One region of the Vibrio rubrogenes genome, then DNA from elsewhere that is predicted to be linked to it. Evidence: predicted binding sites of a transcription regulator. Region 1 holds the regulator's gene; the other holds the start of a gene.

Region 1 (6,054 bases):
ATTCAGGCCTTTTTGCGGCTGCAACTTAAATCGTTTGCGATATGGCATACCATCCAACACATGGGGAATATTTCCGCATATGACATTTTTCAGCACCAATCCGTGATGATTGTAAAACATGATAGACGCAACGCCACCGCTCCGGACCTGAGCCAGTAATTTTTCCAGCGCATCCTTCGGGTCAGCCAACCACTCCATCACGGCATGAAACATCAATAAGTCAACCGGATCGGCGATATATTGTTGCATATCCTGCACTGCCGCATGGACAAAGCGATACTGCGCAAGCAGACCATTTTTTTCAATATCGGTCTGCGCCAACTGCAACATTTCAGAAGAAAGATCACATAACGTCACCTGATGTCCCTGCATCGCGAGCCGTTGCGATAGCTGTGCCAACCCGCCACCGGCATCCAGCACCGAAAGTGGGAACTGTTCCGGAGAAAATGATGTTAAAATAGTTTGAATATCTTCCCACACAATGATCTGACGGATCATACCTTTGTCAGAGCCATATATATTTTTTGCAAATTTGTGGGCAATATCGTCGAAATTGCGATCTTCAGTCACAGTAGCTTGAGTTATGATAACGAATCGTGCTGCTATTCTGTCATAGGAATGGCAGGAATAAAGAGGATTATTCGTTTTTAATCTCAATTGCTGTTTTTTCGGACTATTTCTTATATGTTTGAGCTTAAAAAAATCATATCTGCATTAATGATGCCCCTTCCCGCCCTGCTCATCATCGGTTTTATCGGCTTGATGATGATTATGTTTTCAACCAAAAGGAAAACCGGTTGCCTGATTGTTCTGTTCTCTTACACATTGCTGTTTCTGGCATCATTTCAACCTGTTTCTGATCGCCTTCTCGCACCACTGGAACGCAAGTATTCGGCCTTTTTACCCGTTGAAGGTAGCATCGACTACATCATGGTTCTCGGCAGTGGTCATGTCGTCGATGATCAGCTCCCACCGACATCTCAGCTTAGTCGCTCAGCACTGATGCGACTCACAGAAGGTATCCGGATTATGCGGATGTACCCGGGGGCTCGCCTGATTCTTTCCGGATATGCCGGCGGTACCCTATTCAGTCATGCCCGAATGTTGGCAAGAGTTGCCTTATCACTCGGTGTGGCAAAATCAGATATCGTGCTACTGGAAAGTGCGAAAGATACTTGGGAAGAAGCCCAGTTAGCCGCAAGTTTTGTCGGACCGAGAAAATTAGTACTCGTCACATCTGCCAGTCATATGGATCGCGCATTGCATGAATTTCAATCTGCCGGACTCAATCCAATCCCGGCACCGACCAACTACCTGTCTTATAAAAATATAGCGCAACCGTGGATAAAATATGCCCCTAAAGCGATTTATCTTGAGCAGACGGAGAAATATTGGCATGAAACATTGGGAAAATTTTGGCACTATTTGAAAAACTGGGTCGCCAATCAGGAAGCGACCGTCTCTGAACCGGTGAAACAAGAGCTGTAATATGATGCTATCTCCCTATGTTAGTCCGATTCAGGCTCGGAACAAACAGCCGAGTTCCTCATTTTGATTGCTATTACGGAACCGGCAGTCTAGAATTCGCGGTTAAAGCATATTCTATACCAGACAAAAACCGCTAAATTTAGCGGTTTTTGTCCTTATTGCCGGATAACCTCGCAATGTAATTTCAGTACGGGTTATCCGATTATATCAGTAGATAAAATCTTCATAACTCAACTTTCAATTGTAATTTGCTCCGGATTGCTGGATCTTCAGCATAAGCGACAGGACAATACCTATGGCTACGATAAAAGACGTTGCCCGCTTGGCGGGAGTTTCAACAACAACTGTTTCACATGTAATTAATAAAACTCGATTTGTGGCAGAAACGACTCAGGAAAAAGTCATGGAAGCCGTGAAGACACTGAACTATGCACCAAGTGCCGTAGCCCGGAGTCTGAAATGCAACTCAACGCGTACAATCGGGATGTTAGTGACGCAGTCTACCAACCCCTTTTTCTCTGAAGTGATTGACGGTGTTGAAAGCTATTGTTACCGACAAGGCTACACGCTCATCTTGTGTAATACCGGTGGTTTATATGAAAAACAACGTGACTATATCCGGATGCTGGCTGAGAAACGGGTCGATGGGATGTTAGTCATGTGCTCCGATCTGACCGCCGAACTTTTAGAAATGCTGGAAGCGTATAATGATATTCCCAAAGTCATTATGGACTGGGGCCCAGAAAGCTCTCAAGCTGACAAAATTATCGATAATTCAGAAGAAGGCGGCTATCTTGCAACTAAATATCTGCTTGATAAAGGTCACCGCAAGATCGCTTGTTTGAGTGGACAGTTGTCAAAAGCAGCTTGTCTGGAGCGGATTCAGGGCTTCCGCAGAGCGATGGCTGAAGTGGGTTTGACGCCCAATGAAGACTGGATTCTGGAAGGCAACTTTGAGTGTGATACTGCGGTTTTGGCGGCTGATAAAATTATTGCGATGGATGAACAACCCACTGCGGTTTTTTGCTTCAATGACACGATGGCTTTGGGACTGATGAGCCGTTTACAACAAAGAGGCATCAAGGTTCCTGAAGATATCTCGGTAATCGGTTACGACAATATTGAGATCTCTGAATATTTTTCTCCGCCACTGACAACCATTCACCAACCGAAACGTCGGGTCGGAAAAAATGCTTTTGAAATCTTATTGGAACGGATCAAAAGTAAAGAACATGAGCGCCGTACGTTTGAAATGCATCCTGAAATTGTGGAACGCAATACCGTTAAAGATTTAAACAAAAATTAACACCTGATTGACATTTTGTTGGAGGGAGGTCATTCCTCCAACCACTTTCTTTCTATTGATAACCTTTATTAATTGGACTAGAATCACACATTGTGGAGTGATTATTAGGATAGTTACTTCATAATTCCGTACTGGAAAAGTGTCACGCACAGGGCAAACCATCTGAAAAGATGGGACGCAAAGCCTCCGGCCTAAACCATGAAGATGATAGGTAGCGGGGTTACCGATGGCAAAAATGCATTTCATGTTCGTCAATCATTTGACGTTTTGTTAACATACTTCCTGCATTCTTTTGCTAAATTCTCGGACCTGACTTTGGTGGCGTATTCATTTAAAAATACACCGAGACGTAAAGCATGGATAAACCAATTCTTAGAGATTCAATGCGGCTTTTTGAACAACTGGGCCGTGTCAAATCACGCTCAATGTTCGGCGGGTTTGGTATTTTCGTAAACGACATAATGTTTGCACTTGTCGTTCAAGACAAACTACATATACGAGCAGACAGTCACTCACTGGAAACGTTTAAAGCAAAAGGTTTTGAACCTTATGTGTATACAAAGCGCGGTTTTCCTGTTGTGACTAAGTATTTTGCACTTCCCGCTGACTATTGGGATGATGTCAATACGATTCTTAATATCGCCAAACAAGCCTATTTGAATGCAAAAGATGAAAAAACGACTCATGTAGAGACAAAACCGCAACGATTGAAAGATCTACCGAATCTTCGCCTGGCAACCGAACGGATGCTACGCAAAGCAGGTATTCATTCCGTTGAAGAACTTCATCAGAGAGGTTCTCTCAGTGCATATAAAGCGATTTTGAACTCTCATCCTTCTACACAACCACCGCTAGAGCTCTTATGGGCATTAGAAGGTGCGATTGAAGGAAAGCACTGGTCAGTGATTTCTCAGGCAAGACGCGATGAGCTGGCTCGGCAAATTTAATTTGTTGAACAAGCTTCCCCCTATCGTATACATGCCCCAAAGTATACACTCCCATTTGGTCATTGAGCCTGAACAACAAAGCACCGTTAACGGTGCTTTGTTGTTTTTTATCATTTGTTGTTTCTCAAGAGAATGAGATTCAATGCATACGTTTAGTAGCCCATCAACGCGGCTTCATACATCCGAACATACTGCTGAGCAGAATCTTCCCAACGGAAATCTTGCTGCATCGCACGCAACTGTATATTTAGCTTTTTCTCTGGATGCTGTAAGTAGAACAGTAATGCACGTTGCATACAGATGAGTAATGCTTCCGGAGTCGGTTCCATAAAACTGAACCCCGTCGCTTTATCCGGGAAATGGTCATAGTCAAAAACCGTGTCTTTCAGGCCGCCTACCTCTCGAACGATCGGTAACGTGCCATAAGCCATGCTATAGATCTGATTTAATCCACACGCTTCAAACTCAGATGGCATCAGAAAGAAATCCGCAGCAGCTTCAACCAAATGAGCAAAACGGTTACTGTAAGCATCAACAAACGCAAATTTCTGTGATGACGTCGCAGAGATCTGGTGTAGACGATTCGCAATCTCCGGCTCCCCAGTCCCGACAATCACCAGTTGTACGTCATTGCGCAGAAACTGTTCCAGAATCGGTAGTAGATAGTGGAACCCTTTTTGATAGGTCAAACGACAGACCATCCCAAACACGGGGACATCCCGGATTGGCAATAACAACTCTTCCTGTAGCTGACGTTTGCAGGTTGCTTTCCCTTCTTTTAACGAATCAGGCTCGTTGGTGTAATTGCGTGGAATATAACTGTCAATGCGCGGATTCCACTCCGAATAGTCACAGCCATTAATAATACCGAACAGATCTCTTTCACGGCGGACAAAATCATCGACTAATCCGTGAGCACCAAGTGGTGTCAATAACTCCGCAGCATAGTGAGGACTAACGGCATTGATCTTATCTGCATACGCAATGCCGACTCTGAGCATACTCACATAACCGTGACCATACTGTAGGGATGTCATACCGCTTAAATGCAATTCAGGGATAATCTCTAATTCATCATAAGAAAATACCCCCTTAAACAGGGCATTATGGATCGTCAATATGCTCTTCATCCGCTGAAAATAGGGATCGTTGGCATAACGTGTTTTTAATAGAAAAGGGACAAATCCGGTATGCCAGTCATTGGTATGAATGATATCGGGCTGAATCCCCAATTTGGGCAAAACATCCAGTGCCGCGGCAGAAAAGAATCCAAAGCGTTCCCCATTATCGGCATAGGCCCGATTATGTTCAGAATACAGCTCTGGCCGATCAAAATATTTATCACAGTCAATCAAGTAAATTTCAACACCGTCCCGGTCAAACTTACGAACTTGATACGCTGTATGGGGCCAATGAGACAGTTCAGTCTCCAAAATCACAGCTGTGTCAGCTTTATCCGGCACGAGACGATAACCCGGCAACACAATTCTTACACGATGCCCCATGCCACTCAAAACCGTCGGAAGCGCTTTTGCAACGTCAGCCAAGCCACCACTTTTTACAATCCCTTCAACTTCTGAAACGGTAAACCATACATCGATTTGTTCCATGTTAGAATCCAACTTTCATTCCTTTTGCAATCACGACAATTCCCCCTTCAGAGACATAGAACCGTTTCCTATCCAATTCTAAGTCTTCACCAATCACGGTGCCGGGTGCAATTTCAACATGCTTATCAATAATAGTCCGCTTTATCGTACAACCGGCACCAATCTTTCCATCACCTAAAATAACAGATTCACTGATATGAGAACCAGCAGCAATATTACTCCGATAACCAAGAATTGATTTAAAAATTGTCGCCCCTTGAATATAACTACCGCCCGACACCAGACTATCCGTAATCTTGACGCGGCGATCATCGGCATCCACAAACGTTGCCGGAGGTAATGGTGGATAATAGGTATGCAGTGGCCAACTTCGATTGTACAGTGAAAACAAGGGATCATTATTCAGCAAATCCATGTTGGCGGCCCAATAAGAATCGATAGTTCCGACATCTCGCCAATAGGTGGCTTTTCTTTCACCTTTGATTTTATTGGTCGAAAAGTCGTAAACGTAAACATGCCCTTCAGGAAAAAGTTTCGGAATAATATCTTTCCCAAAGTCATGACTGGAATGCTCGTTGACTGCATCTTTTTTCAATTCATCACAAAGAACGTCCGCATCAAAAATATAGTTTCCCATCGAAATTAACGCCCACTCCGGTTCTCCGGGAATTGGCTTAGGCTTGTCCGGTTTTTCTTCAAAGCC
Region 2 (6,054 bases), on a different contig from region 1:
CACAGTCGAATATCAGATAAATCATATAGATTTCTTCTTGAGTCCCATCGGGATAAGTTTTGACCCGAGTATCGTCTCTGAATGTCCAAGGGGAAATTCGCGTGAGTTCTAAATCAGGGCCTAACTCTTCTCTGATTTCACGCCTTAATGCTTCTTCCATTGTTTCTCCCGGTTCCATTCCTCCCCCGGGAAGCGCCCATTGACCGGGGAATACACCGCGATCATTCGCCATTTTACAAAGTAAGTAATCCCCGTTATTGGTAATCAAGGGACAAACAATGGTTCGCTGTCGCATAAAGGCTCCTGTTTATTCTGAATTTTATTGATAACTAGATTGGTAATGGCTTCAATCGTCATCTGCTGATTATATTCAATGACCCGATCTTTCAAATGTGCCGGTAAGTTATCAAGCAATGATTGATATTCTTCTCCCCAGCCATGAATCCACTGTTGTTTAGTGGCCTCATCAGGAAACTCCCGGGGACGAATTCCTTTTAACTCGTCATTGAATAAATTTTTTAATGAAAAGTCGGGCGGAAAATTCATGTAAATAATCACATCAGGTTCGGGAATGATATCCATAAGTTCATGCCATAAAGACATATACACTTTATGTTGTTCTCCAGATATATATCCTTGCTTATACATAAAATTTGCAAATATATAATCCTCGATATGAGAACGCTCCATAATAACATTAACGCCTTTATCTAGCCAAGATTTAACCAGAAGCACTCGCTGGATCATAAAATTAAGCTGTAATGGGTAACCGTACGTTGCTGTTTTATCAAAAAGGTTTTGTAGTAATGGATGATGAAGTGACTTTTCATCAATCGCAATTGTCTGAGGATTGTTTTCATAAATATGGGTTGAGATCGCACGGAGTAGCGTGCTTTTACCAACACCGGAGTTACCGGACAGAACAATATATAATGGGTTGGCATTGGGTGCATCCGGCAGTTCATCGACTGTCCAAGGGGGAGTATAGAGATGATGTTGATTCATGAGACAAACTCCATTTCATCAAGCCAGAAGCGATTGTTTTCACATTTTTCCATAATTTCAGGTTGACCAAAAATATGGTGAATGATCTGTTCTGGCGAATCTTTTTCCATATTACACAGATAGGTATAGTTTTCTCCGTCGGGAATAATGACATCAAAGTTGGGTTCCATAACGATATTGGCTTTGTCCCGTTCTTCAAATGTGGCCCAACTCAATGGCAAATCCGGGAATTCATTTTTTGTCTGTGTCATTGTGCTGAGAAATAAATCAGTATCAATTTCCAATTTATCCCGTTTTTCCTTACCCACACCGAGCGGACAGAATTGATAAAATCGCCACGATTGAATCTTATAGGGGAAACTATTTACCCAACGAACAATATCGGAGATTTGATGGGCATTGGTCTGAGAAACAACGGTGGTGAGTTTGATATTGATGGTGTTATTTGTCTGTGATAACCAGGTGAGGATATCTTTGATCACGCGATGTTGGTTTCCCATTTTCTCACTTCTGATGTCACTGTTGGTTTGTTTTTCTATACCATCAATAGGAATGCCAACCCAGTCCAGCACACCATTTAACCGCTCGTGGTCCATAATAAAGCGGTGACCAACGGTTGACAGATAAGTCATAAAGCCAAGTTTTTTAGCGTGTTCGATTAAAACTAGAAAATCTTTCCGTGTGGTTGGTTCTCCTCCGGTAAACCCCACTCGGCGAAATCCGACTTGATACATTTTGTCTAATATCTTTAATGCACTTTCGGTTGATTGATCTTCAATTCCCGGGTTTCTGAAGCATAAATCACAGTCGAGATTACAGTAGGATGTAATGCGGAAATCTAATAATAATGTATTGATATCTAACATATTTAGTGATCCAGTCTATGTGTATTTGAATAACCATAGTCTTTATATTGATATGGTGCAAATAGATGCATTTGTTAGGTTTGCGTAAGGCGTAAGCGATGTGACACGGTTGTGAACAGAATGGTGAATAAAAGTATCAGTACAAGGCCAGTTGAATACTGGCGTGAATATAATCGAAGATGAAATAAAAAAGGCGGCTCCGAAGAGACGCCTATTCAAGATTGAGAAAAAATCAGTGATTAACGCGCTGAATGGCCTTTATAGCCGTAAATCCCCAGTTGCTCGCCGTCAAGATAGGCTTTGCCGTCACGCATTTCGACACGATCTTCAACAAACCATTGGGCAACCAGAGGGTAGATCCGGTGCTCCTGCTCTTGAACTTTACGAGTCAGGGATTCAATAGTATCCCCGTCATCGATAGGAACCCGGGCTTGTAGAATGACCGGGCCGCCATCAAGTTGTTCTGTCACGAAGTGAACGCTGGTACCGTGCTCTTCATCGCCGGCAAGAATGGCTCTCTGATAAGTATTCAGCCCGGGATATTTCGGCAGCAGTGAAGGGTGAATGTTAATCATTTTTCCCATGTAATGACGAACAAACTCTGCGCTCAGAATACGCATATAACCCGCCAGAATTATCAGGTCTGGCGCGTATTCATCAATCTGCTCCATCAGTGAACGGTCAAATGCATCCCGCGTGTCAAAGGCTTTGGGATCGACAAAGATTGCCGCTGCATTTGCTTTTTTGGCTCTTTCCAGCGCATAAGCATCTGCTTTGTTTGAAAAAACAGCAGTAACCCTGCCATTAGGCATTTTAGAGTCACAAGCATCAATGATTGCTTGTAAGTTGGTCCCGTTGCCCGAAACTAAAACGACAATACTTTTCATGAACTATTTAATCTCTACTTGCGCTTCATTAGCCTGTGCTTCGGCAATATGTCCGATGATCCAAGCGTTTTCTCCTTCTGACTGGAGAAGTTCGACCGCCGCTTGCGCTTGCGCTTCCGGCAACGCGATAATCAAACCGACGCCACAGTTGAAAGTACGGTACATTTCGTAAGTCTCGACGTTCCCTTTTTCTTGCAGCCATTTGAAAATAGCCGGCCATTCCCAACTGCTACCATCGATGACGGCTTTGGTTCCTTGCGGTAACACACGCGGAATATTTTCCCAGAATCCGCCACCAGTAATATGAGAAATGGCGTGGATATCGTGTTCAGCAACGAGCTTGAGTGCTGATTTTATGTAGATTTTAGTGGGTTCGAGTAAATGTTCACCGACGGCTTTTCCTTCCAGCAATTCAGATTTATCAGCATTTGATACTTCCAGAATTTTACGGATCAGTGAATAACCATTTGAGTGAGGGCCACTCGAACCGACGGCAATTAAACTGTTACCGGACTCAACTTTAGAACCGTCGATAATCGCTTCTTTTTCGACGACACCGACACAGAATCCAGCGACATCGTAATCTTCGCCTTCATACATGCCGGGCATCTCTGCGGTCTCTCCGCCGATCAGCGCACAACCGGCCTGAAGACAGCCTTCGGCAATCCCTGAAACGACGTCTGCTGCGGTATCGACATCCAGTTTTCCGGTGGCATAGTAGTCAAGGAAAAACAGTGGCTCTGCACCTTGTACAATCAAGTCGTTGACACACATTGCGACTAAATCGATCCCAATTGTGTCATGCTTTTTCATATCCAGTGCCAGACGTAATTTAGTGCCGACACCGTCCGTTCCTGATACAAGCACAGGATGCTTATATTTGGTTGGTAATTCACACAGGGCACCGAAACCACCGATACCACCCATCACTTCCGGGCGACGCGTTTTCTTTACTGCACCTTTAATTCGCTCTACAAGCGCGTTGCCTGCATCAATATCAACGCCTGCATCTTTATAGCTCAGAGATGTGTTTTTGCCACTCACGGGGTCATCCTCGTTCTTTGGTTGGATATGAAAACGGCGCTATTCTACAGGGGAACAAAGTAAAAGGAAAACGTTTGCGCTGATTTTTTTATCTGGCGGGATAGACTGAAAATACTTGGCAATCATGGCTTCTCGATGCGCTAAATCATGATATCCCTTGAGGTTAAGGATAAAATTAACGATAGAAAGTATGTATAATTGGAAAGTTTATTTGATTGAATGTCGGAGATGCAGATGAAAGTTGTTGAAGTGAAGCACCCGCTTGTCAAACACAAATTGGGTTTGATGAGAGAGATAGATATTAGCACCAAGCGTTTTCGCGAGTTAGCCTCTGAAGTCGGCAGCTTACTCACTTATGAAGCAACTGCAGACTTTGAAACAGAAAAAGTGACTATTGAGGGGTGGAATGGCTCGGTTGAAGTGGATCAACTCAAAGGTAAAAAAGTCACCGTTGTGCCAATCCTTCGTGCCGGGTTGGGAATGATGGATGGGGTACTTGAGCATATTCCGAGTGCCCGCATTAGCGTGGTGGGTATCTATCGGGATGAAGAAACACTCGAACCGGTGCCTTATTTTAATAAGATTGCTTCAAATATCGAGGAGCGAATTGCTTTGGTGGTTGACCCGATGCTGGCAACTGGTGGGTCGATGATCGCAACGATCGATCTGCTAAAAGCGCAGGGATGCACACAGTTTAAAGTCTTGGTTTTGGTGGCCGCGCCAGAAGGGATTGAGGCTTTAGAAAAAGCCCACCCGGATGTTGAATTGTACACCGCTGCAATCGATGATCATCTGAATCAACAGGGTTATATTGTGCCCGGACTTGGGGATGCCGGAGATAAAATCTTCGGTACCAAGTAAGTTTGGTTCATCAGATAAAAAAACAGTCAGCCTCGCGAAGTCTGACTGTTTTTTTATTTTCGGATTTGTCATCCAAAGTACGTGCGTGGATAAAGAAAGTATATCGGTTGTTGGCGTCTTGCTTAGTGAGGCCGTTTTTTCTGATGTCGCTCGCGGTTTTCCAGTTTTTGTACCTGACTTTTACGCAGGAGAACATAAAGTGCACCACTTCCACCGTGGAATCGCTGTGCACTGTGGATACACTGGACTTCTTCGATCTGGGGAAGCCAGTATGATACGTAGCTTTTCATCAGTGCCGGTGGGTTTGAATGTTCGCCTTTGCCGTGAATAATGAGCACGGTCCGGATATCCATTCGCATACATTGACGTAAAAATTTTACAATCTCATCACGCGCTTGTTCCAGTGTTTTACGATGTAGATCCAAACGCGCCTGAATCGGATATTTGCCCAGTCTGAGTTTTCTGTAAACACCGTCTTGAACCCCGCTTCTCTTAAATTCGATCAGATCATGAGGTTTGATTTGTGGCGCATGTTCCAGAGACAAGTAATCAGATTCATGCTGTTCTAGCTTCATCGCCGCATCTTGCCGGGCAAGATGCGTATCGGTAATCTGTAAATCTTTTTTGAGTTCGGCAGTATCGTGCTTCAGAGGTTTGACGTCTTCCATCATTTGCTGAAATAACTCGAAATCTTCCTGAGACATTCGTATTCCTCCGAATTGTTGTCAATCACGCACCTTGAGGTCATTTGGTATATATACCGAAGTGACTTTCAGATGCAAGATTCTCGTAACATTCGTTTACCAAAGCTGTGTAGCATCAGCAATGAGGTTCCGGCTAAATCGGTGTATTGATGAAAGAATTACGCTGGAGGTATTTGATTTATGGGAAAGATTTGCGGCAGATAAAAAATAAAAAACCGGAGTGGAAAAGAGTCCGCTCCGGTGCATAGCTTATAACTGTTTTTACAGGAGCTAAGCGATCTAGTGAGGAGATTTGTCATTCATGACTTTGTTGATAAGAAACGACACACTGTGACCAAACTGTGTTTACGCAGTGACAAACTGTTTATCAAAACAAGCTGCCCAAACAAACTGTCTGTCAAAACAAAACCCTGACGTTCAGCTTCAAGCGATGTTTCTGCAAAGTTGCGAAGACGTACTAAACATAAAGTGAGTCAATGAATAAAGTGATGATCTGGATCAAGTGTATTGATGAAGTTGCTTATTTGTTGAAATTCATGTGTTCATTGTCACATTTATAGCCAGAGATGGATGTCTTTTGAACACTTGATTATTTTTTTTGAAAAATTAGCGAAAATGAGTTGCGTCTATAACAAGAATCCGTATTATACCCATCCGTTGAGACGCTGTTGACAGCTGTCCAACCAA

The links. The regulator PurR, encoded in region 1, represses purine synthesis genes. The targets are predictions, from matches to a motif close to TNANGNAAACGTTTNCNTNA.
Region 2: a site for PurR is predicted at 3,865-3,884, ahead of purM (phosphoribosylformylglycinamidine cyclo-ligase). Genes of this name have one in related genera too.

The regions. Positions count from the first base shown of each region.
Region 1 is NZ_JCARSY010000005.1:111,557-117,610, reverse strand. It holds gene cmoM (tRNA uridine 5-oxyacetic acid(34) methyltransferase CmoM) at 1-570, opposite strand, end outside; gene elyC (envelope biogenesis factor ElyC) at 658-1,488, shown strand; gene purR (HTH-type transcriptional repressor PurR) at 1,784-2,794, shown strand; cyclic di-GMP riboswitch class I at 2,937-3,022, shown strand; gene AC55NX_RS05835 (TfoX/Sxy family DNA transformation protein) at 3,151-3,741, shown strand; gene glgA (glycogen synthase GlgA) at 3,894-5,351, opposite strand; gene glgC (glucose-1-phosphate adenylyltransferase) at 5,353-6,054, opposite strand, start outside.
Region 2 is NZ_JCARSY010000001.1:193,763-199,816, reverse strand. It holds gene nudI (nucleoside triphosphatase NudI) at 1-295, opposite strand, end outside; gene AC55NX_RS01020 (deoxynucleoside kinase) at 265-1,005, opposite strand; gene AC55NX_RS01015 (radical SAM protein) at 1,002-1,871, opposite strand; gene purN (phosphoribosylglycinamide formyltransferase) at 2,111-2,758, opposite strand; gene purM (phosphoribosylformylglycinamidine cyclo-ligase) at 2,762-3,802, opposite strand; gene upp (uracil phosphoribosyltransferase) at 4,037-4,663, shown strand; gene smrA (DNA endonuclease SmrA) at 4,786-5,367, opposite strand.